2 regions of the Serratia sp. GW822-FHT06D09 genome follow, and region 2 is predicted to be linked to the other one. Evidence: predicted binding sites of a transcription regulator. Region 2 holds the regulator's gene; the other holds the start of a gene.
What was found. Region 2 encodes sigma-54, which starts transcription at its own class of promoters, with help from an activator protein. Its sites were predicted from a motif close to GTTGGCACANNTTTCGCTNT; they were not measured.
Positions count from the first base shown of each region.

Region 1: a site for sigma-54 is predicted at 2,011-2,030, ahead of hypA (hydrogenase maturation nickel metallochaperone HypA). Genes of this name have one in related genera too.

Region 1 is NZ_JBXALO010000001.1:487,415-491,545, forward strand. It holds gene AC1RKG_RS02255 (proton-conducting transporter transmembrane domain-containing protein) at 1-641, opposite strand, end outside; gene AC1RKG_RS02260 (4Fe-4S dicluster domain-containing protein) at 641-1,255, opposite strand; gene hycA (formate hydrogenlyase regulator HycA) at 1,343-1,810, opposite strand; gene hypA (hydrogenase maturation nickel metallochaperone HypA) at 2,072-2,416, shown strand; gene hypB (hydrogenase nickel incorporation protein HypB) at 2,434-3,228, shown strand; gene hypC (HypC/HybG/HupF family hydrogenase formation chaperone) at 3,219-3,515, shown strand; gene hypD (hydrogenase formation protein HypD) at 3,499-4,131, shown strand, end outside.
Region 2 is NZ_JBXALO010000004.1:168,929-173,059, forward strand. It holds gene rapZ (RNase adapter RapZ) at 1-161, opposite strand, end outside; gene ptsN (PTS IIA-like nitrogen regulatory protein PtsN) at 293-754, opposite strand; gene hpf (ribosome hibernation promoting factor) at 913-1,200, opposite strand; gene rpoN (RNA polymerase factor sigma-54) at 1,224-2,657, opposite strand; gene lptB (LPS export ABC transporter ATP-binding protein) at 2,708-3,433, opposite strand; gene lptA (lipopolysaccharide ABC transporter substrate-binding protein LptA) at 3,440-3,979, opposite strand; gene lptC (LPS export ABC transporter periplasmic protein LptC) at 3,948-4,131, opposite strand, start outside.

The DNA of each region.
Region 1 (4,131 bases), on a different contig from region 2:
GCCAGCAGGAAGACGCCGTTACGCAGTGCATCCGGTAATGGCGTAGCGCGGATCACGCTGAATTGCAGGCTGTGGCTGTGGGTATAAATCAGTGCGAAAGCGATAACCAACAGCAGGGTGCCCAGGCGCATCAGCAAAAACTGGCTGTGCCCGGCCCGCAGACTTTTCGCGTTCGGGGCGTGGACAATCAAGAAATAGCCGCACAGCGCCGCCAGTTCTAACAGCAACAGCAAGGCCAGTGCATTATCGGCGATCGCGGCGGCGCTGAGCGCTGCCAGCATCAGATTGATCAGCCCGCCCAACCGGCCACCTGCACTGGCGTTCAGCTTCGTGACGCTTCCGATGTGATACAGCGCGGCGCAGATCCCACACAAAGCCATCACCAGCAATAACAACGCATTAATGCCGCTGATTTCCACCGCATAACGCAACCAGGGCAAACGGGCGCTGTGCAGCGGTGCGAACAGCAGTTGTCCGGCGGCCAACAAGGTGGCGATGGCACACAATAAGGTGCCGCCACCCAGCAAGGCATTGACACGCGGCCAGGGGGCCAGCAGCCAGCTCAGCAACGCGAACAGGAGATACCCGACGAATGCCAGAGTCAGCAACGACAATGGGTCGGGCGCAATGGGGTAAAACATCAATTCGGCTCCTTGCGGGATTCTGGGGCGGTAGCGAACGGCAGCTCGGCGCTGAGCGCCTGCATGGCGTTGCGCCTTTTCTGTTCGCTGGCGTTACGCACGTCGTGGTCGCTGACCAAGCGAATGGCCTGGGTAGGACAGGTACGGATACAGGCCGGGCCTAAGGGGGTGAAAGCGCAAAGGTCGCACTTGACCGCCACGGCGCGGACACCGGGCACGCAATCCAGGAAGGCGCCGATCGGTCGCGGCGCTTTGGCGGCAGGCAGGGCCAGCGGTGTGTTGCAGTCTGAGGGGATCGCTAACGGGGTGCTGCCGCCGAAGCCTATGGCGCCGAACGGGCAAGCAATACCGCAGAGTTTGCAACTGACGCACAGGCTCTCGTTCAGGACGATGGCATCATCCTGATGGCGAATGGCGTTTACCGGACAGACCTGCGCGCAGGGCGCATCCTCACATTGATGGCACATCACCGGTGCCGAATCGCGGGCGTTACGAATCACCTGCAAGCGGGGTAATGCCTGCAAACCCCGTTGCCGATGTTCCGCAGAACAACTGGCCATGCAGGTATTGCAGCCAATACACAATTTGGGGTCCGCAATAATAAAGCGGTTCATGCACACTCCTTGCTTCGTCATTTATGACGAAATCGTCAGTAAAAAATGACGTTTCGACAGTTTTCTGTCAGTGAGTAACGCCGACAGTCAGACGGACAGGGTTATTTTTTTCAGTGCGTCATGAATGGCGTGGCCGTCATGCAGCGAATCAAACAGGCATTGGTAAATAACGGCGATCTTATCCAGATAATGTTCAAATACCGCCGGCATATCGCGATTGTTTATTACACCGTCAATATTACCGTCTTCATCCAGCGAGGCATGGGCGAAGGGGGCGAAATTCTCCGCTTCATGCGGCGATGCCAAATTAATGCGATAGCAGATATCACGGCTGTAAAACCCCTCACTTAATTGAATGCTCACCGTGAAGTGGTTGAACAGTACAAAACGCAGATCGTCGTCCTGACCGTAAGTAAACTGATGATTAATCTTCTTTTTAGTGGTGGTAACCGCTTTGATTAAGGTGCTGTGGTAGGTTTGCCACTGCGCCATCAGGCGGTTGCTTTTGTTGGCGATATAATCGGCCTGGCTGGTTACTTCACTGATAGTACTCATTGTCGTCACTCAAAATTGATGGTCATTGTCGAATCGCTTCGGGTGAACGACTTAAAGCATAAAGCGTGCCAGTCTCTGGTGATTTTCATTATTTCCTTTTAATTCAATCATCAGGGTTGGAATTAATCTTTAAATTGGATTGGGGGCTGCCAGCTAATTACTGTCGACGTCATGACACTCGACAAATATGCCGAATGGGTTTTGGCACCATATTTGCAACGCAGGGTGACGAAACGTTTTATCACCCTGAGTGGAGGCCGGATGCACGAAATAACCTTGTGCCAACATGCGATGGAAATAATGCAGCAACAGGCTCGTCAACATCGTGCGAAACGTATTACCGCGGTGTGGTTCGAAATTGGCGCATTTTCCTGCGTGGAGGCGGAATCGCTGCGGTTCTGTTTTGACATGGTATGTCGCGACACCCTGGCCGAAGGCTGTGAGCTGCATCTGACTGAACAACGCGCCTTGTCCTGGTGTTATGACTGCCAGGCTGACGTCGAGCTGTTGATCCCGCAGGTGTTGGTCTGCCCGCACTGCGCCGGAAGAAACCTACGGGTGCAGGCCGATGATGGGTTGCAAATAAAACGTCTGGAAATTGAATAACTGAAAGGAGAAAGAACATGTGCAGCACTTGCGGTTGTGCCCATGGGGAAATGACGATTGAAGGGCAAGCAAAGGTACCGTTTCGCCCGCAGCGGCCTCTGCAGGGGGACCTGCATTATGGACTGGGATTGGCGGGCACCCATGCGCCGGGCATCAGCCAGCGGCGAATGCTGGAAATAGAAACCCGGGTGTTGGATAAAAACGATCGTCTGGCCGAACGCAATCGCCAGTATTTTGCCGAGCAACACATCCTGGCGTTGAATCTGGTTTCCAGCCCCGGTTCTGGCAAAACCACCTTGCTGACCGAAACCCTGCTGCGGCTGCGCGGGATGCGTGAGTGCGCGGTGGTGGAAGGAGACCAGCAAACCACCAACGATGCCGAACGTATCCGCGCCACCGGCGTGCCGGCGATCCAGGTCAATACCGGCAAAGGCTGTCATCTGGATGCGCAAATGGTTCACGAAGCCGCCCAGCGTCTGGAGCTCAAACCCAGCAGCCTGCTGTTTATCGAAAATGTCGGCAACCTGGTTTGCCCAGCCAGCTTCGATCTGGGGGAGCGGCACAAGGTGGCGGTGCTGTCGGTCACCGAAGGGGAAGACAAGCCCCTCAAGTACCCGCATATGTTCGCCGCCGCACGTCTGATGCTGCTGAACAAGGTCGATCTGCTGCCGTACTTGAAGTTTGATCTGGCCGCCTGTATCGCCAATGCCCGTCAGGTTAATCCCGACATCGAGATAATTACCCTTTCTGCGACTCAGGGGGAAGGGATGGATCAGTGGTTGGCCTGGCTGGAGCGGCAGCTATGTGCATAGGGATCCCCGGGCAGATCGTGGCGTTGGATCAACACCAGCCTCAGCACGCTTGGGCCGACGTCTGCGGCGTGCAGCGCGAAGTGAATATCGCATTGGTTTGCCGGGAGGGTGAACCCAAAGAAGCGATGCTGGGGTGTTGGGTATTGATTCACGTGGGCTTTGCGATGAGCCGCCTCGATCAACAAGAGGCCGAGGATATGCTGGCAGCACTGCAGGCGATGGGGGAAGTGGAACAGGACGTGGCGCTGTTTTTGGCGGGGGAGGATAGCCATGGATTACGTAGATGAATTTCGCGATCCGCAGCGGGTAAAGAAACTGCTGCAACATATCTGGCACCGCGCCGCACAGTTGCCGTTTACCGCCGAACGACCGCTGCAAATCATGGAGGTGTGTGGTGGCCATACCCATGCGATATTCCGCTTTGGCCTGGATAAGCTGCTGCCGGCGCAAATCGAATTCATTCATGGCCCCGGCTGCCCGGTTTGCGTTTTACCTATGGGGCGCATCGACGCCTGCTGCGAAATCGCCGAGCACCCCGAAGTGATTTTTTGCACCTTCGGCGATGCGCTGCGGGTGCCAGGACAGCAGGGGTCTTTACTGCAGGCGCGCGAGCGCGGGGCCGATGTGCGCGTGGTCTACTCACCGCTGGATGCCCTGATGCTGGCGCGGCAAAATCCGCAACGGCAGGTGGTGTTCTTCGCGTTGGGTTTTGAAACCACCATGCCGGTCACGGCGATTACCCTGCAACAGGCCCGGCAGGAAGGCCTGGGCAACTTCAGCGTATTTTGTCAGCACATCAGCCTGATCCCCACCTTACGCAGCCTGCTGCAACAGCCGGATGTACGCATTGACGGTTTTCTGGCACCCGGCCACGTCAGCATGGTGATAGGCACCGAGCCCTAT
Region 2 (4,131 bases):
CTTACCGCCGCGGAGCTGTTGCGTTCCGCCAGCGTATTGGCAAGCTGCGGCAGCAGTACCACGGGCAGGTTATCAACGCAGTAAAAACCCATGTCTTCCAGCGCCCGTAAGGCGACGGATTTCCCTGAACCGGAACGGCCGCTGACAATCATCAGCACCATGTGGCAACTCCCCCTGGCATCTCAGTGGCGTTTATCGCCACCGTTAGAAACTTTATTATTCCGGCCTGAACCGGAATCCATCATGGCTAAACAGTATCGTTATCCGGGCTGGAAGTCACGCCAGCCGGGCGTTACTCGGTGATGATTTGGTAAAGCTCTTCGTCACTTTGCGCCGCGCGCAGGCGGCGGCATACTGTTTTGTCGGCCAGACGCTTGGCGACCAGAGACAGGGTATGCAGATGGGTTTTACATTGGTCGGCCGGCACCAGCAGGGCGAACAGCAGATCGACCGGCTGGTTATCAATGGCGTCGAAGGCGATAGGTTGGTCGAGACGAATAAACACGCCAACGGCCCGCAGTGTGTCCTCTTCCAGTTTGCCATGGGGGATGGCGATACCGTTGCCGATACCGGTGCTGCCCATGCGCTCGCGGGTGAGAACCGCGTCAAATACCACCTGGGGTGGCAGATTGAGCTGTTTGGCGGCCAGTTCGCTGATAATTTCCAAAGCCCGTTTCTTGCTGGTGCAATGTACGGAGCTTCTGGTGCACTCGATATTTAATACCGAGCTTAACTGCATTGTTTCGTTGTTCATCTCATCTTCACTTAAAACCACACCAGCAAGCAGGCTTGTGAGGTGATTTTTCGCCTTGTTTAACCCTGATGGCTTATCGGCGCGTACCCAAACAGGTAACGCGCCGATGGCCGAGGCTACGTTTGAGCCGTACCCGCTGACGGAAACGGCCCAGAATGTCAGTGTTGTTTCAGTTTGTCTTTATGTTTGTTCAATTGACGCGCCAGTTTGTCGATCAGGGTATCAATTGCCGCATACATGTTCTCGTCTTCCGAGGTGGCGTGCAACTCGCCTCCATTCACGTGCACCGTCGCTTCTGCAATCTGCTGCACTTTTTCCACACTAAGCACGACATACACCTGATTTATGCGGTCAAAATACTGTTCGAGTTTGGCGAACTTGGTGTTCACGAACTCACGCAAAGGTTCGGTGATTTCGATGTGGTGTCCGGTAATGTTGAGCTGCATAGTGTCTTCCTTCTCAATAGAGGTCAAACCAACTGTTTACGTTGGTTGGACGGCGGGATGGACAAAGACTCTCGGTACTTGGCGACGGTACGCCGCGCCACGATGATCCCCTGATCGGAGAGCAGGGTAGCCAGCTTGCTGTCGCTGAGCGGTTTGGCGGGGTTTTCCGCCGCAATCAATTTCTTCACCACCGCCCGGATCGCCGTAGAGGAAGCTTCGCCCCCGCTGTCGGTATTCACGTGGCTTGAGAAGAAATATTTCAATTCGAAAATGCCGCGCGGACTGTGCAAAAACTTCTGCGTGGTCACGCGTGAGATTGTCGATTCATGCATCTCCACGGCCTGAGCGATATCCGCCAGCACCATGGGCTTCATAAATTCCGCGCCTTGCTCAAAGAACGCCTGCTGCTGCTCGACGATGCAGCGCGAAACTTTCAGCAGGGTGTCATTGCGGCTTTCCAGGCTCTTGATCAGCCATTTCGCCTCCTGCAAATTGCTGCGGATGTACTGACCGTCGCTGTCGTTACGCGCGCTATTGCCCAGAGCGGCATACTGCTGATTGATCTTCAGCCTTGGGATGCTGTCGCTGTTGAGCTCGACCGTCCACACATCCTGCACTTTGCGTACCAGCACGTCCGGGATCACGTACTCAGATTCGCCGGTGTTGATCGACTGGCCTGGACGCGGATCGAGTGACTGGATCAGCAACATCGCTTCTTTCAGTGTATCTTCTTTTGAGCGCGTTGTTCGCATCAGGCTGCGAAAGTCGTGGTTAGCCAGCAAGTCCAGATGTTCGCTGATGATCAGGCGCGCTTCCGCCAGGTAAGGCGTGTCTTGGGCGTATTGGGATAGCTGAACCAGCAGACAATCGCGCAGGTCGCGCGCCGCGACGCCAACCGGATCAAACCGCTGTACGCGCTTCAATACCGCCTCGACTTCGTCCATTGTCACATTCTCGTCACCCATGCTCTCCAGAATGTCTTCCAGCGGCACGGTGAGATAGCCGGTGTCATCGACGGCGTCGACGATCGAGGTGGCAATGGCAGCATCGGTATCGGAAAACGGCGTCAGATCCACCTGCCACATCAGGTAATCCTGCAGGGTTTGGGTGGTTTCACCCTGATACACCGGCAGTTCGTCGTCACTGTAATCGGTGCGAGTTCCTGACGGAGTTCCGGCGGTATAGATCTCGTCCCAGGTGGCGTCCAGCGGCAGCTCTTCGGGCATGTCCTTTTGTTCCAGCGCCTCCCGGGTATCCAAACCTTCGGTTTCGGTCGTCTCTTTCGCGTCGATTTCTTCGTGCAGATCGGTCTGTTCAAGCAGTGGATTGCTCTCTAACGCCAGCTGTATCTCCTGCTGGAGCTCAAGCGTGGACAACTGCAGCAGTCGTATGGCCTGCTGGAGCTGGGGGGTCATTGCCAGTTGTTGGCTAAACCTGAGTTGCAAACCTTGCTTCATATTCTTCAGTCTACTTCCGTTAACAGTCGCCCATCAGGACGCGCCGGTACTCAGAGGCGGAATTCTTCGCCCAGATAAACGCGTTTTACCTGCTCATCGGCCAGAATAGCATCCGGCGTGCCGTGAGCAATCAGTTTGCCCTGGCTGACGATATAGGCGCGTTCACACACGTCCAGCGTTTCGCGCACGTTATGGTCGGTGATCAGCACGCCCAGGCCGCTGTCACGCAAGTGCTCGATAATTTTTTTAATGTCGATAACGGAAATCGGGTCAACCCCGGCGAAGGGTTCATCCAGCAGGATGAATTTCGGGTTAGCCGCCAGCGCACGGGCGATCTCCACGCGGCGACGTTCGCCACCGGACAGCGCCTGGCCCAGGTTGTCGCGCAGATGGGAGATATGGAACTCTTCCATCAGCTCCACCGCACGGTCCGCCCGCTGTTCGCTGCTGAGATCGTCACGGATCTCCAGCACCGCCATCAGGTTGTCGTAAACGCTCAGGCGGCGGAAGATCGAGGCTTCCTGCGGCAGATAGCCGATGCCACGACGCGCACGGGCGTGCAGCGGCAGCAGGCTGATGTCTTCTTCGTCAATCACGATACGTCCGGCGTCACGCTGAACGATACCGACCACCATGTAGAACGTGGTGGTCTTGCCGGCGCCGTTTGGCCCCAGCAGGCCGACGATCTCGCCGGATTTCACTTTCAGGCTGACGTCTTCAACGACTTTGCGGCCCTTGTAGGCTTTCGCCAGGTTTTCTGCGATGAGTGTAGCCATAAGTGATTAGTTACTCTTGTTTTGCCCGTTTTTGTCTTGCAACTGCGACGGTACCAGAACCGTAGTCACGCGCTTGCCTTTATCGCTAAACGCCTGCATTTGCTGCTGTTGCACCAGGTAGGTGATGCGATCGCCCTTGACGTTGCTGTCGAGCTGTTCCAGGTAGGCGTTCCCGGTCAGGGTCACCAACTGAGACGCCACATCGTAACGCACCTTCTGAGCGTGGCCTTTCACCGGCTTGCCGCTGTCTTGCATCTGATAGAAGGTTACCGGGTTGCCGAAAGCTTCAATATAGGTTTTGTTCTGATCGCCGCCTGGGCGGGTGACCACGACTTTGTCCGCTTTGATATCGATGGTGCCTTGCTTGATCACCACGTTATCGGTAAAGGTGCTGACGTTGCTCTGCATGTCCAGAGACTGTTTCAGCGAGTCGATGCTCACCGGCTGATTGGAGTCGGACTTCAGCGCCCATGCGGGGGCGCTGGCGGCCAAAATCAAGCTGCCGATTAACAGATTACGGCTTGGTTTGTTGGTTTTGAATTTCATAGTTGGTCTTAACCTTATCAATCAGCTCAGCGGTCTTGGCCCGCAGGTTCCCACGCATTTTCATGCCGTTAGAGGTGAAGTTCGTCCCGTAGAGCGTCACTTCGTCATCCGAAGACACATCCTGGGTCACCAGGTTCACCTGAGCATTGTCT